Linked DNA regions of Parashewanella spongiae. The protein of the gene in region 1 interacts with the protein of each later gene in a pairwise test. Links are inferred from orthologs where the notes say so. Each region holds a gene or a part of one and is shown on either strand. Other genes may lie near its edges. The genes, in order: E2I05_RS06780 and lolA.

Region 1 (8,503 bases):
ATGTCACTCAGAAGTTAGCCGAAGTTTGCTCCGTTAACTGTAATGAGTATGTAGAGTTAAATTTGCTAATAAACAAGCTTTTAAGTGCCATGCAAATTCCAAAAGATAAAGTTTCACTTGAGAGTCAAACAAAAGTTCAGCGTTTAGTGTTAACTCAACATTTTCAGATGCAGTTCGCGTTACATTTTTTGAAACTAACTAAAACGGACTTAGCTCATGAGTCAGAGCAACCTGAAGTAGTAATCAGTATCAGAACTGACCCATCTAACCCATCTACTCCCTTGCATTCTCACAAAGGTTGTATTTTTAGTTTTGGAGCATTCACAGAAAACCAAATACCTCTTCACGCCTACCATCTAGAAAAAGTGGACATAAGAGATAATTTAAAGTTTGCTATTTGTTCTCAACTCATTGATTCTTGTAGGTCATTAGAAGATATGGTTTGTGTTTGGGAGAAGTATATTCAACTCCAAGGCTTACCAAATGAGCAGATGGGGGTAGCCGAATACCGTTACTGTGAAAAGTTAAAGCAACTCATTCACGAAGGTTTGATAACCACTAAAGCTAATTATACTTGGTCTACCAATTTACCATTATTAGATAAAATGACTATTGAGGAAATTGGCCATTATCTTAAGCAGGATTGTGCACTGTCAAAACTTGAATATGCTGATTCGTTAGATAATTTTTGTGATTGCGCGAAAGAAAGTTTGTTTGACATGAACGTAGAGTCAGTATTTAAACAAGAAAGAATGAATGAGTTTAAGCAGCAATTTGAAATTTTATATAAAGAAGGCTGCATTCAATTATCAGATGTTTTAAGTTCTCAGAAATTACTTGCAAACTCTCCTATGAAAAATTTTATACAAGAGTTGTACTTATTACAGGTGAAGCGAGAGTTGACTCAGAGTTCTAATGTTTACAAGCTGTTGTACTTCATTGAAGTTTTTAATCAACAAAATTGTTTTGATATGGATAGCGACTTTATTCGTGAAATAAAAAAAGTGTTAATTGAAGATTTATCCAGCCATATCAGCCAAAAGCAAGTGAGTTTAGGGCAGTTTAAGCAGATACAAACAAAACTGAAAAAGTTGGACAAAACGCAACAACAAGCCTTCGATAGATGCGAAGAAAAATTATTAAAAAACTTAGTTGATGACTGTAGTAACGTAACTGATTTTGAGAGAGTGATAAATGCCATTAACTTAAACAGCCTTTCAAAGAGCGCTACAGAAAGAGTGATTCAAAGTTTAAGAGGAAAAATCGAGAGCTTATTAGGAAATTGTTCGAGCTTTAAGAGCGAATTAACAACGTGGATTTCTTCGGCAACGGCTGAGCAAGTCATTAGATGTGAAAGTGCTTTAGATTTGGTTTATTTGCGGTGTAGTTGTATACAAAGGCTTGCTGCTTTAGACGCATTGTCGGAAAAGAGTAAAGCATTTGAGTCGTTAGAAGTGCTTGCTGAATTATCGACGGACTTACTAAAAACTCATTGTGATAACAGACGGCTTACAAATAGCTTAATCAAAGTTTTAAAAACTAAAAAACCGTCAGTGGAATTATGTTCAAAATTGATTGAAGCAGGTGCGGATTTAGCAATCAAAGATTGGGAAGGTAACTGCTTGTTGATGCTTGCGATCAATTCTAAATCGCTTGAAATCATTGATCTGGTTTTAGCTCAAAAAACAACCTACTGTTCAGAGAATAAAAAAGGTGAAACACCTTGTCATTGGGCTATAGGGTTAGAAGATGAGTCAATGAGAATGAAAGTATTTTTAGCTTCAAAAGAGTTAGTTAATCAAATAACACATACAGGTTACGCGCCAATTCATTTAGCTGTTTTAAGGGGGAATATAGCGCTTGTGGAACAATTATTATCTTTAGGTGTAGAAACAGAAACGCAGACCAATATAGTGAAAGCTGGCAGTGGTTCACAACATTCGGATGGTCTATTACACCTAGCTGTTAGGCATGACAAGCAAGAGATGCTCGAATGGCTTTTACAAACTGATTTTGGAAAAGAACAATTGCATATTGCAAATGAGCAAGGCGCAACACCAGTGTTGCTGGCAGCCATGCAGGGGACAATCAGTGCAGTAAGCATCTTGATTAAAGCTGGAGCGAAAGTAGGGCGCAACGATCGCGAACTCGAAGGAAGAAACGCTCTACATTTATCCGCAATGAATGAACGTTTAGACGTTTTTAATTTTTTCTGGGACCAACCACAGTTTTATAAAAAGGATAAAGATAAGAAGAATAAAGATTTAGTTAAAATTGCTATTTCTTGTGAACGCCCTGAAACTTTAAAAGTTATGTTAGCTAGCTCGCATTTTGACCCTCTCGAATATGATAAAAATGGACAAAATTACCTTCATTATGCCGCCGGTTCAAGATCTCCTAAATGTGTCGCTGTGCTAGGGAAAAAAGTACAGGAACTGGGAGGGTTACAACGGCGAATAACAAACCTTACATCAGGTGATAGCAATAAAACTGCTTTAGAAATTGCTTTAACATATAGACGAAGCGAAAATGTTGAGATTTTAAAAGAACTGCTAATGGATTCGAGAAGAGTCCAAAGACTTGTTAAAACACAAACACCAAGTCATTCTGTTAAAACAGAAAATTCGCCTAAAATACAGGATTACTATGCAATACAAAACAGTCTACTAGGGTATTTCCCTATCACTGGAAACCCATGTGCTGATCACTTGTTAAATGATCAAATTTGGCAAAGCACACAGGCAAGGATACATCATGGTCGGTGATATTAAACAAATGTTTTTATCCAAAACCGACAATAATGGTTATTGCTGTCGGTTTTGACTTCGTTTTTTCAGCATCTTTTGTTGCACACTTAAGCTTGCTTTCACGAGTAGTTCAACATCAGCTTCTATAATTTGCTGAAAACTCAATGTTAACACCCATTTGTTTGCTTCATTTGGATGCGGTTGGCAATCATCGACCGATGTTATCGCTAATAATGCAATCAGTTCATCTCGAATAAATACAGTCGATTTATAATGTTGGCCTATTTGAGCAGAAAAGTCGGTTAATACTTCAATTCCACCGCCACCAAACTTTAACCCGAGGGCTGGCTCACCATCTTGAGGTTCGCTTTCGAGAACGTATTGCAAGATGAGGTCAATTTTTTTTGATTGCAGTTTGAGGTAATCAACGACTGACTTAGTGTCACTTTCAAGTTGTCGGAGTTGCATCAAGCAGTTTGATTCAACATTTTTAACTTCACTGAGTAACTGTAATCCAATAGATTGCAGTCCTTGGAGTTCATTTTCTGTGGGTAATCCCTGATCTTTAGGCCAAAGTGTTAAAAAAGCCTTGAAGGAATGAGGCACGCTGAAATACGGGTTAGAGTCGTCGGTCAAGATTTGCCTCTTTATTTATGGGGATAATATCCTTATTATCGTGCCTATCTATATGATTTAGCAAGTTCGACGCACAGGATATCACTCATCTTCCATGAATTTTAAATTCGTTACTTATGTCGGTTATCGTTATTGGCGTTCTAAAAAGTCAAATAGCTTTGCATCTTTCATTACTTTTTTTGCGGTTACTGGGATCTTTCTTGGGGTTGCATCATTAATTATTGTCAGTTCAGTTATGAACGGCCTCGAAGGACAATTGAAAAATAAATTGCTAGGCTCTATCCCGCAGTTAACCATAAAAACAGTCGACCCTATTGATAATTTGAATGATAGATCATCAAAAATCATAAATTTGCCTCATGTGTTAGGCTTAGCGCCCAGTGTAGCGACTGAAGCTATGGCTCAATCACCCAGCACGATATCAGCTGTTCAACTGTATGGAATGTTTCCTCGGGATGCCGAATTAGTCGCTAGCGTAAGTGAGCATATCTACCCAGGGTCAATGGAAGATCTTGTTTCGGGTAAATACAGAATTATTTTAGGTGGTGAATTAGCCAGAAGACTCAAAGTCTCGATTGGTGAGCAAGTTCGCTTGCTAAGTGGTGATGGCGTTATCTATTCACCGATTGGACCGGTTCCCAGTCAGAGGAAATTTACCCTTGTTGGTATTTTTGAAACTGGCTCTCAAGTTGATGCACATGTTGCCTACGTGCATTATAAAGATGCACGTCGATTAACCAGAAAACAACCAAGTGAAGTCAATGAGCTTAGAGTATTTCTTGATGATCCATATAAAACATCGGTATTAGAGGATCAAATAAGGAAAGTATTTGATAAGCAACAAGTGTCAATAACAGATTGGCGTAGCACTTACGGCAGTTATTTCGCAGCGGTTAGGATGGAAAACAATATGATGTCCTTGATGTTGAGCCTAATCATTTTAGTAGCCGCTTTTAATATCATTTCGTCGCTGGTTATGATGGTGATTGATAAAACTACAGATGTTGCAGTATTGAAAACTCAAGGGTTATCTACAGCAAATGTAATGGGCGTATTTATGATCCAAGGGACATTCAATGCAATTTTAGGCCTAATAGCTGGCTTGGTTGTCGGTGTGATCATCAGTTTAAACTTGAATGACATTTTATCAGTAATGGGCATTTCAATATTGGGCGTTGGCCAAAGTTTGCCTGTTGTGATAGAAGGCCACAGACTTTTGGTTATTGGTATTGGTACCTTGGCGATTAGTTTGTTAGCAACAATATACCCAGCGCTAAGTGCAGCTAAAGTTGAGCCTGCAAATGCATTACGACATGAATAAATAAATGGATAAATTGATGAAACAGCAAGCCATATTAGAAATCGAAAATGTCTGTAAAAGCTATCATGATGGTGATGTTACTACTCAGGTATTAAAAAACGTCAATCTGACCGTTTATTCGGGCGAGCAATTAGCAATTGTAGGTAGCTCTGGATCGGGTAAAAGTACTTTACTTCATATTATGGGTACCCTTGATAAACCAACAAGTGGTAAAGCAATGCTTGAAGGAGAAGATCTATATCAAGCAACTGCAGCTCGGAAAAATCAAATTCGCAATCAAGATCTTGGTTTTATTTATCAGTTTCATCATTTATTGCCTGAGTTTTCTGCGGTAGAAAATGTGGCAATGCCAGCTTTGATTCAGGGAGTCAACCGCTCCCATGCGCTTGAAAAAGCAAAAAAACTGTTAGTTAGAGTTGGGTTATCCCATCGGTTGAATCACATTCCTGCTGAGCTATCTGGTGGTGAACGTCAACGAGTAGCAATTGTTAGGGCACTGATTAATTCTCCAAAGTTAGTACTTGCTGATGAGCCTACAGGTAATTTAGATGCAAAAAGTGGTGAAACCATCTATCAGTTGATTCAAGAGTTGGCTGAGCAACTTGGTACTGCATTTGTTGTTGTAACCCATGACAACCAGTTGGCTTCAAAAATGGATAGACAACTACAAATGAAAGATGGCAGTTTGCAAGAAACTACATTACAGCATAATGAGTTAGCTGTAGAAGGTGCCAACTAATGAGTCGTAGTTTGGCATTAACAGTAGGATGGCGGTTTTATCGGGCTAGGCAGTCAAATAAATTTATCAGCTTTATCGCATTTGCATCCACGGCGGGCATAGCATTAGGTGTTGGTGTATTAATTGTTTTGTTATCGGCAATGAATGGTTTTGAGAAAGCGCTTGAAGAGCGACTTCTTGGCGTAACACCTCATGCTGAACTAATTGGTGTAAATGCGCCAATTGATGACTGGCAACGGCTTATTGATGATGCAAAAAAAATACCGGGTATCGCGGCGGCGGCACCGTTTATGAAAATAAATGGATTAGTACAAAAAAAGGGTGGTTTTCAAGCCATTCAACTTGTCGGCATAGATACTCAGCTTGAAGGTGCGGTTTCAACTCTGCCTCAATTTACGGATAAAGTAAGTTGGAATAGTCTTGGTCCAAAACAAGGTAATCATGTCATTGTTGGTAGGAGTCTGCTTAAAAAGCTCAATTTGGAGATAGGCGATACATTGGCATTGTACGTGCCAAAACAAGTTTCTGGTTCATCAAGTAATTTTGCATCAGCTAAAAGTCACCGATTCGTCATTACAGGCACGTATACGCTGGGTGGAGAACTAGAGTCTACTACAGCTTATATCCCCATGGACTATTCTCAGAGTTTACAGGGGTTTGGTAATGAAGTGTCTGGCGTGCGCTTAAAAATGGATGATGTTTTTATGGCTCCTCGATTGGTAAGGCAATTAGGCTATAGCCAAGAACAGATAGTAAATATGCTGGATTGGACGAGAACTCAAGGTCATGTTTATCAAGATATTCAACTTGTTCGATTAGTCATGTATTTAGCTTTAGCCTTGGTTATTGCCGTTGCGTGTTTTAATGTGGTTTCAACCCTAGTGATGTCAGTTCGAGATAAGCAATCTGAAATTGCAATATTAATTACAATGGGGTTAAGTCGCTCGTCAGTCATGCAAGTTTTTATGGTGCAGGGCACGTTAAACGGAATTATTGGTTGTAGTATCGGTGCTTTCATTGGTGTGATTTTAGCGTTAAACCTAAGTGCACTTGCGAAACAAATAGAAGAATTATTTAATGTACAGATTATTTCTGGCGATGTTTATTTTATTGATTTTCTTCCATCTGAGCTGCAGTGGAATGACGTTTATATTTCAGTCGGGTTGGCATTAGCAATGAGCCTGTTATCAACACTCTATCCGGCGTGGAAAGCCACTAAAGTAGATCCGGCTGAAACTTTATCTGGTGGATAAGTCAATATGGACACTAGCACAGGGTTTAAGTAGAGTAGGCTACTTTAACCTAAAAACATCAGTTGAACGCTGAGTATACGCGTAACTATTTGAGCGATATGATGATTTTATCATCAAGGCTTTCATCCAATGAGTGAAGTGCTCTACGCTCACAAGCTTGCTAAAATGACTGCTATTTGCGTTGTAACTTTTGCAAGTAGAATAACTACTTGCTGCAAGCTACGCCTTACTATCAGCCATTTTTTCTACGCTTGAGAACGCAATCAACTGATGTTTCTAGCTTTAATGAACTGGTGATCTCTCCAAAATAATTCATTGAAAATATTAGTTACTATTTCGTCATACCAAGCATAGGCTGGTATCTAGGGGCTGTTTATCTTTCAGGATTAAATTTTGGGCTATTTGAGCATTTATCTGTTCAAGGCGTAAGCAGTGAAGCTTAGTCATCTAAGTAAACGGGTTACAACACAGAACAGTGAACGCTCAAAAGCATCTATGACAGCGTAAATAGGTCATTTCTACTGCGTTATCGCTTGCTTATTTGGAATACCAAACCGCACAAGCTCTGTCTTGTATAAAACGACCAATTTATCGCTGCAAAAATAATCACGAAAGATAAACAGCCCCCCTAGTGTCTTTGTAAAAATTAACAAAAATCACTGGATACTCACCTTTTGAGTATGACATAACGGTTTGAATTTACGTTATTATTAAACAGGCTTTATTTTCTTATCAAACATTAGGGTCTGTTGATCTTTTATGATTAAATTTTGTGCTATTTGAGCATTTATCTGTTTAAGGCGTGAGCAGTGATGCTTAGCCATCTAAGTGAGCTGGTCACAACACAGAACAGTGAATGCTCAAAAGCATCGAAGAAAGAGAGAGCGTAAATTGGTCGCTCTTTCTAAATAAAAGGTGCTGCGTTATCGTTTTCTTATTTGGAAACGAAGTAACGACAGTTTTGTATGTCGATAATAACCAAACCTCACAAACTCTGCCTTGCATAAAATAACCAATTTATCGCTGCAAAAACAATCACGAAAGATTAACAGACCCTAGACGGGAGAACGATTTGTTGTTCCCCTTACTTTCTTCTCTTCCAGCGATTTACTACTGAAAAGCGCCATAACTGTTTAATGATAAAGTAGCTAATAATTGACGATGTGAAACCTAATACTAAACAACCCAGTAAGAATGGAGGGCCTATGGTTGATAAAGAATGTTCTAACCATTGCCAGCTTAGTTCAAACGTAAATTCTCCAATCGGTTGATTGAGTAGTTTAGTACCAAGCCAATAAGCCGCATAAAATAGAAATGGCATGGTAAATGGGTTAGTAAGCCAAACTAATGCAACTGATAACGGCAGGTTAACGTTAAAAAATATGGCTAAAGCCGCTGCCATGATCATTTGAAAAGGAATAGGAGTCCAAGCGCAAAATAAGCCAACGGCAAATGCTCCAGGTGCCGATTTTCGATTTAATGCCCACAAGTTTGGATTGTGGAGCAAGCTCCCAAATATCCTTAAATGTTTATGCTCACGGATGCTGTGAGGGTCTGGCATAAATTTTTCAATAAATTTCTTTGGCATAATGCTACTGCTAGTTTAACTTAATGTAATGAATCGATTTATGTTTGGCTTTTGTGCCACTTCATTATCAGCGATTTTTTGGCATTCGCTGCTGCCGTTTGAATTTTTTGTCCCAGTAATAATGTTGTTAGCTATTATTCTCTATTACCGAGTATGGCTGCTTTCTGGCGCCATAATTTCACTCTTATGGCTTAGTGTTTACAGCCACTTCTTATTGAG
Region 2 (8,512 bases), 1.1 Mb from region 1 along the record:
ACTTGTAGGGTGATAAAGTTTTACATCCTTAAACTCTTCTGGGAAATAATTCTCACCTGCTGCATAGCTATTTGGCTCATCATGAGCGTAACGATACTCAGCACCATAACCTATATCTTTCATCAAGTTGGTAGGTGCATTTCGAAGATGAATTGGTACTGGCTTGTCTCCACCATCTCTTGCTAATGCTCTGGCCGCTTTAAAAGCGGTATAAACGGCATTACTTTTTGGTGCGCTGGCTAAATACAAAACAGCTTGCGCGATAGCCCGCTCCCCTTCACTTGGGCCAACACGATGAAAACAGTCCCATGCATTAAGAGCAACTGTCATTGCATTTGGATCGGCGTTGCCTATATCTTCAGAAGCAATAGCAAGAAGCCTACGGGCAACGTATAAGGGATCACCGCCACCTTCTAATATTCTACAAAACCAATACAAAGCTGCATCTGGGGCTGAACCTCTGATTGACTTGTGCACAGCAGAGATTAAATCGTAAAATTGGTCGCCCTTTTTATCGTAATTTGCAACTTTATGCCCTGCTACTTCGTTAAGCAACTGAGATGTCAGCTCAGCGCCATCACTCACCATGTCCGCCATGAGTTCGAGTAAATTTAGCGCTCTGCGACCGTCACCATCGCTCACATGTGCTAATTTTTTTAGTGTATCAGTTGAGAGTATTAACTTTCTTTGACCTAGCCCTTTTTCGTTATCTTCATTAGCTTGTCGTACAAGTAACAATACTTCATCATCAGTAAGTTTTTTAATTAAATAAACTCTCGCTCTTGATAACAAGGCTTTATTAATTTCAAATGAAGGATTCTCGGTGGTTGCACCAATAAAAATAACGGTTCCATTTTCGATGTAAGGTAAAAAAGCATCTTGTTGGCTTTTGTTAAATCTATGAACTTCATCGACAAATAGTAGTGTTTGTTGACCACGGGACTGAGCAATAGATTGCGCCTGTTCGATAGCAGCACGAATATCTTTAACACCCGCAGAAACGGCTGAAATACGTTCAACATGTGCATTGGTATAATGAGCTATCAACTCTGCTAAGGTCGTTTTTCCTGTGCCTGGCGGCCCCCAAAAAAGCATAGAATGAGCTTTACCATTTTCTAGCGCTTTACGTAGAGGCTTATCCACTCCCAAAATGTGCTCTTGACCAATATATTGCTCAATACTTTCAGGTCGCATTCTCGCTGCAAGAGGCCTAAAATCTGGAGAAAAGTCTAATGACAAACTACTCACTACTTGTGCCTACTGGATCTTTTTTGCACGTTGATCATCAACATCAACATTATCTGGAATAACAAAGTTAAAAATTGACCTTTCTTCTTCATTAAGATTACGTTGCTCAGTTAAATCAAAAGTGCTGATGTTGCCTTGAGAATCAAATATAGCGAACTTATTTAATCGGTTATGATTAAAACATGCATCCACTTTCACGACTGTCGAGTCTGAGAATTTTGGTGTAATTGAATAGCAGCTATCATCTTTTGGAGAACCTTTAGTAACTTCAGTTTTAGTGACCCTATAGTTAGACCATGTAGCCTCATCTCTATGGATCAATAATGTCATAGGAGATGTAGAAACGGCTTGCTCTAAATCTAGAATAGTGACTTCCTCAGCAAAAGGGTTATATAGCCAAACACTCTTTTCATTGGCAATGATCAGTGACTCATCAGGCTCAGTTAAATGCCAATATAGTTGATTAGGATAAGCTAAAGAAAAAATTCCTGAACCTTGTTGAATATTTTTATTATTAACATCCACTACATTTTGTGTGAATTTTGAATGAAGTGTTTTAACTTGATTAAGCTGCTGTTTTAATTCGTCCTTAGCGTCAGCATGAACTTGAGAAGAAAACACCACAAGTGATGTAAAAAAAAACTGACCTATAATTTTTTTCATTTTGTACCCTAATAATCATTTTTCGGAGGTGGTGGAGCTAAAACTTCACGATTGCCATTGTTACCAGGTGAACTTACCACGCCTTGTGTTTCCATAGATTCAATAATTCTTGCCGCACGGTTATAGCCTATTTTAAACTTTCGCTGAACACTAGAAATAGAGCCACGTCTAGTCTCTGTGACAAATGCAACCGCCTCATCATAAAGCGCATCAATGTCTTCTTCTGATTCAGAGCTTTCACCAGGTAAAAGTACTTCGCCACCTTCGCTTGATCCATTCAAAATGTCATCAATATATTGAGGTTTTCCACGGGCTTTCCAATCACCGACAACTTTATGTACTTCATGATCATCAATAAATGCACCATGTACACGAATGGGAACCGATGTGCCTGGTGGCAGATACAGCATATCACCCATTCCAAGCAGTGTTTCAGCGCCTTGCTGATCAAGAATTGTACGAGAGTCAATTCGAGACGACACTTGAAACGCAATACGCGTTGGAACATTAGCTTTAATGAGACCTGTTATCACATCTACAGATGGTCGCTGTGTCGCAAGAATAAGGTGTATACCAGCGGCACGGGCTTTTTGTGCGATTCTAGCAATAAGTTCTTCAACTTTTTTCCCAACAATCATTATCATGTCCGCAAATTCATCGACGATAACAACAATAGAAGGTAGTTTTTCTAAATCTGGAGCGTATTCTTCAAGCCCATCGTTTGGCTTCCAAAGCGGATCTTTTATTGGCTCTCCTTGCTCTTTCGCCAATGCTATTTTGCTGTTATAACCTTTTAAATTTCTCACGCCTAACGCTGACATTAGCTTGTATCGACGCTCCATTTCCCCCACACACCACCGTAGTGCGTTAGCGGCTTCTTTCATGTCGGTAACTACATCACATAATAAGTGTGGAATTCCTTCATAAACTGAGAGTTCGAGCATTTTTGGGTCAATCATGATGAAACGAACATCATCGGGAGATGATTTATACAACAAGCTGGTGATCATTACGTTCACACCAACAGACTTACCAGAGCCCGTAGTACCAGCGACAAGTAAATGTGGCATTTTCCCTAAATCAACAACAACGGGTACTCCTGAAATGTCTTGTCCAAGAACCATCGATAAGTTTGATGCACTGTCCTCAAATATTTCACTGTCTAAAACGTCACGCATAAATACGGTTTCACGGAATTTATTTGGAAGTTCAATACCTACATAAGGTTTGCCTGGAATAACTTCAACAACTCGTACACTTTCAGATAACAAGGAACGTGCTAAATCTTTCGATAAATTGGTAATTTTAGATGCTTTGATCCCTGGAGCTAACTCAAGCTCAAAACGTGTTATCACAGGTCCCGGAGAAACACTGACAACTTTGGCCGTGATATTAAAATCGGCAAGTTTGATTTCAACTAAACGTGCGACTTGATCCAATTCTTCTTGGCTAATTGGATTTTTCTTTCGATTAGGCACGTCAAGCAAGGTTATACTTGGTAAAGGCGGCATGTCTTTTCTTGAAATGATTTCTTCTTGCCCAGGCAAAACAATAATGCCATCTACAACTTGGGCTTTATCACTTTTAGGGACAAGTTCAGTTTTAGTTTTTTCTAAAACTTCATCATTTCCTTCAACTAGGGCTGTAAAACTATCACCTAATTCATCTAATACTTCTTCAGAGTGATTATTACCAAAAGGAGTATCTAAGTTTGGTTCTATTTTTTGTTCTGTATAAAATTCTTCTTGCGTCGAACTTTCAGAATTTTCTCGGCGTTGACGGACTTTAGCCACGATAGACATAAATCCATTGGCATCTTCTGATTGTTCCCTTCGTTTAAATTTTGATGGCAGGCTATACAAAAATTTGCTGAATGTAATCGTTCCGTGTCCAATACTATCAACAATTGTAATAATACTGATGCCTGTAAAAAGCGTAAAACCAGCGATTAAAAAACATAACAGAAGCAATGTTGAACCTAGGTGACTAAAATAACTCACCATTATATGACCTATTACATTCCCTGCGAGCCCGCCTGCAGAAAATTGGTATACGTCCTCAGCATTCATGCTGGAGAGAGCGCCGATGCTTAATAACGCTAAAAAGAAACCAATTAAACGCAAAGCTACTGTAAAATAATCAATCTCGATGAGCCGATAAGCTCTTTTGAAAAGCAACCAGCCGAAAGCTGCAATCATCATCGGAATAAAAAAAGCGACATAGCCAAAAAAATAAAGTAAAACATCGGCAACCCATGCGCCGACAGTTCCACCTAAATTATCCACTTTTCCTTGATAACTTGATTGGCTCCAGCCTGAATCCATTGGGCTATAACTTGCTAAAGCAATTAAGACAAATGTTGCTATCATGCAACATAGAATCAAACTTCCCTCAAGTAACCTTTGTACGCCAGTTAGCTTTGAGACATCTTTTCCCTGAGACAAATTCACGCGCCTTTAATCGTTTGTAATAAAAAGAAGCTTAAAAATATAAGCAATAACATAATAATTATCTTTAAAGATACCAGAATCCAGCTTTTTGTGCAGTCATCAGATTGCTTTAGTTAAAAAATAAGGGAGCCAAAGCTCCCTTTCATCTTTTAGAAATTAATAATTAATCAATAGTTGGATCAATTGCAATTCTATTTGTTTGTTTTACTTCTTCCATTACAACATAAGTTCTTGTATCTGATATAGAAGGCAACTTTAGTAAAGTTTCACCAAGTAACTTTCTATAGGCAGACATATCAGGAACTCTTGTTTTAAGTAGATAATCGAAATCTCCTGAAACTAAATGACACTCTTGAATTTCATCTAACACTTGTACCGCTTTGTTAAAATTATCAAAAACATCTGGAGTATCTCTTGTAAGGGTAATTTCAATAAAAACGAGTAGAGAGGCACCAAGATAATGTGGATTTACTAAAGCAACATATCCATTAATGTAACCTTGTTTTTCTAATCGTTTTACTCGTTCCAAACAGGGAGTAGGACTTAAGCCAACACGTTTTGATAATTCAACATTAGAAATGCGACCATCGGTTTGTAATTCGTTAAGAATATTGCGATCTATACGATCCAAGTCTTTTATAGGACTTTTTTTATTATGTGACATATATTAAACCAGCTTCCCCTACGTGAAAGGTGTTTTATGCTGCTAAAGGGGAAATTTTAGTAACATAAACTACAACGAGAATACTATACTAAATATCCCTGAAAGAAGCACGTCAGGGTTGACTAAAATAACAACATTTCCCAAAAAAAATGGGAATTTATGCAATTCGAGGCTCAAAAATGATTATTGGTGTTCCAAAAGAAATCAAAAACCATGAATACCGTGTGGGTATGGTACCATCTAGTGTTCATGAGTTAACTTTGAAAGGACATGATGTATTTGTACAGTCTACGGCTGGAGACGGAATCGGCTTTACAGATCAAGACTATATGAATGCTGGTGCTGAGATTTTACACTCTGCTGAAGAGGTCTTTGCAAAAGCTGAGATGATCGTAAAGGTAAAGGAACCTTTAGCAGTTGAACGTGCTATGTTGCGTCAAGATCAGATACTTTTCACCTATTTACACCTTGCTCCTGATCTTCCTCAAACTGAGGATTTAGTCAAAAGTGGATCTGTATGTATCGCATACGAAACTGTGACGGATGATCGTGGTGGTTTACCATTACTCGCTCCTATGTCTGAAGTTGCTGGCCGCATGTCAATTCAAGCTGGAGCTATGGCTTTAGAAAAATCTGCTGGTGGCCGCGGAATATTACTTGGCGGTGTTCCAGGTGTTGAGCCTGCAAAGGTTGTTATTATTGGTGGAGGCATGGTTGGTGTTAATGCTGCTCAAATGGCAATAGGGCTAGGTGCTGAAGTAATTATATTAGATCGCAACATTGATGCACTGCGCCGCATTAATGTTCAGTTCGGTTCTCGTGTTCAAGCGGTCTATTCGACTGCTGACTCTATCGAGCGTCATGTCTTAGATGCTGACTTGGTAATTGGCGGAGTGTTAATCCCAGGAGCAGCCGCTCCAAAACTCATTACACGCAGCTTAGTGAGTCGTATGAAACAAGGCAGTGCTATTGTTGATGTCGCAATTGACCAAGGTGGTTGTGCTGAAACGGCAAAAGCCACTACTCACCAAGATCCAACCTATATCGTAGATGGCGTTGTGCATTATTGTGTAGCAAATATGCCTGGTGCTGTTGCTCGTACATCTACATTCGCCTTGAATAATGCAACACTTCCATACATTATCAAGCTCGCTAACCTTGGTTACAAAGAAGCATTAAAATCAGATAAGCATTTAATGAATGGTCTTAATGTCATGCACGGCAAAGTAACAATAAAAGAAGTTGCTGAAGCTCATGGCTATGAATACGTACCTGCAGAAAGCATGATCTAAATATTCATTTATATTGTTAATAAGTGAAAAAGAGAGCTAAGGCTCTCTTTTTCTATTAGAGCAATCGCTATTTTACACTTTACCCCTCTAAATAAATTCCATACAATCGCTTCAATTTGCTAATGCACGGAGAGAATAATGAGCCAAGCTCGTCACTGTAAACTTTTGATTCTGGGCTCAGGCCCTGCGGGTTATACTGCTGCTGTTTATGCCGCTAGAGCTAACTTAAACCCTGTAATGATCACAGGTATCCAGCAAGGTGGTCAATTAACTACGACCACTGAAGTTGAAAACTGGCCTGGGGATGCTGATGACCTTACGGGACCAGCGTTAATGGAACGTATGCAAAAGCATGCTGAAAAGTTTGATACCGAAATTATTTTTGATCACATCAATGAAACTGATTTAAGTCAGAGACCTTTTAAATTGAAAGGCGACTCTGGTGAATATACTTGTGATGCATTAATTATCGCAACAGGTGCTTCAGCCCGCTACTTGGGACTTGAGTCTGAAACAGCATTCCAAGGCAAAGGCGTATCTGCTTGTGCTACTTGTGATGGCTTCTTTTATCGCAATCAAAAAGTTGCTGTAATTGGAGGCGGAAACACTGCTGTTGAAGAAGCACTTTATTTAAGCAATATCGCTTCTGAAGTACATGTTATACATCGTCGTGATACATTCAGATCTGAAAAAATCTTAGCTGATCGTATGATGAAAAAAGTGGCTGACGGAAACATCACTTTGCACCTAAATCAAACAATGGATGAAGTTGTTGGTGATGACATGGGTGTGACTGGTCTTAAGATGAAGAGTACCAGTGATGGTAGTATTTCTGATTTAGAGGTTGCTGGTGTTTTTGTGGCTATTGGACATAGCCCAAATACAGGTATTTTTGATGGTCAGCTTGAAATGAACAATGGTTACATCAAAGTTCAAAGCGGCTTACAAGGTAATGCAACTCAAACTAGTGTTGAAGGCGTTTACGCTTGTGGTGATGTAATGGATCAACATTATCGCCAAGCAATTACTTCTGCTGGAGCAGGTTGTATGGCCGCTTTAGATGCTGAGCGTTTCTTAGACTCTCAAGACTAACCCAAACACAACTAGTAAAAAAGCGACTTTAAAAAGTCGCTTTTTTATGATTGAGTTAAGCTAATACCATAAGTAGTGGGCTAATTTAGTGGTAGGCATGAATATCAATCCCAAATTCTACTCGATTGATTAACAAATCTATTACCGTATCGTGCATACTTTCTAACTTAGAAAAACAAATCGTTCTATTAAATACCATGTCAATGGCTGTTTCTTTTACTCCATCTTCCCAAGCACGCTTAACATAATGAAGTAGAAATGTTTTTTCGGGCACTCAGAGTTGGTACATAAACCTAGAAACATTAGTTGACTGCGTTCTCAAGCGTAGAAAAAATGGCTGATAGCAAGCTATAACGCAGATAGCAGTCATTTTAGCAAGCTTGTGAGCGTAGAGCATTTCACTCATTGGATGAAAAACATGATAATAAAATCATCGTATTGCTCAAACAGTTACTCGTATACTCAGCGTTCAACTGATGTTTTTAGGATAAATTTCTTTGCTGCCCCTTTGGGCTTTTTCGTGCTTTTGATATTGAAGTACTTTGACAGTGAGGGCATTGAACATCTACAGAGTGACGCATGATATTCTCTAAAATAAATGAAACTAGAGTGCAACTATAATAGATCAATTCACTGCTTCAGCCCACTACCGACTCGCTCAATACTATCATTCCTGAGTTGAATTTATCCTCGATAAACTCAAGTCCAAATTCATCTTTGAGAAAACTTATCATTCCATTTTTTAAAGTATTATAGCCATGGTATCCAGTTATGATCGATGTTATTTTGGGTTCATTGTTTTTTTTGTGGTAACAAAACAATAGTTTTGCGAAAGCTAATGGAACACCTCGAATATGTGTTCCATCCCCTGAATGTTCTTCGAAGATTTTATCCATATGCAAATCGATACAATGATTCATTAAGCCAACATTTTTTTTATATATTCCTTGTGTTACCCCTTTGTCAATCATGCTTGCGAAATTATCTTTTTCAAGTGGCGCAAGTTGAGCATGTATTTGTGAAAGAGTATTCATGTTACATTTATTCATTATTTTTTCTAAATACCATATTCCAGTGTCAAATCCCTTAGCCTTAATACATAT

The links.
Region 2: the proteins of E2I05_RS06780 (region 1) and lolA interact in binary tests that used the Escherichia coli proteins (3 or more experiments, as listed by UniProt). The link is inferred for Parashewanella spongiae from one-to-one orthologs.

Annotation. Positions count from the first base shown.
Region 1 is NZ_CP037952.1:1,764,084-1,772,586, forward strand. The notes cover bases 2,764-5,590. They hold E2I05_RS06780 (lipoprotein-releasing ABC transporter permease subunit), read left to right. Parts: upstream 2,764-3,477; coding sequence 3,478-4,704; downstream 4,705-5,590. Other genes in these bases: E2I05_RS06770 (ankyrin repeat domain-containing protein), read left to right, coding at 2,764-2,765; E2I05_RS06775 (hypothetical protein), read right to left, coding at 2,805-3,383; lolD (lipoprotein-releasing ABC transporter ATP-binding protein LolD), read left to right, coding at 4,709-5,443; lolE (lipoprotein-releasing ABC transporter permease subunit LolE), read left to right, coding at 5,443-5,590. Outside these bases: more of E2I05_RS06770, read left to right, coding at 1-2,763; more of lolE, read left to right, coding at 5,591-6,696; E2I05_RS06795 (DUF2062 domain-containing protein), read right to left, coding at 7,781-8,284; E2I05_RS06800 (DNA internalization-related competence protein ComEC/Rec2), read left to right, coding at 8,325-8,503. UniProt on the Escherichia coli protein: Part of an ATP-dependent transport system LolCDE responsible for the release of lipoproteins targeted to the outer membrane from the inner membrane.
Region 2 is NZ_CP037952.1:2,853,599-2,862,110, forward strand. Bases 85-2,920 are described here. They hold lolA (outer membrane lipoprotein periplasmic chaperone LolA), read right to left. Parts: upstream 1,912-2,920; coding sequence 1,258-1,911; downstream 85-1,257. Other genes in these bases: E2I05_RS11150 (replication-associated recombination protein A), read right to left, coding at 85-1,248; E2I05_RS11160 (DNA translocase FtsK), read right to left, coding at 1,920-2,920. Outside these bases: more of E2I05_RS11150, read right to left, coding at 1-84; more of E2I05_RS11160, read right to left, coding at 2,921-4,355; leucine-responsive transcriptional regulator Lrp, read right to left, coding at 4,525-5,025; ald (alanine dehydrogenase), read left to right, coding at 5,205-6,317; trxB (thioredoxin-disulfide reductase), read left to right, coding at 6,456-7,409; E2I05_RS11185 (pentatricopeptide repeat-containing protein), read right to left, coding at 8,048-8,512. UniProt on the Escherichia coli protein: Participates in the translocation of lipoproteins from the inner membrane to the outer membrane.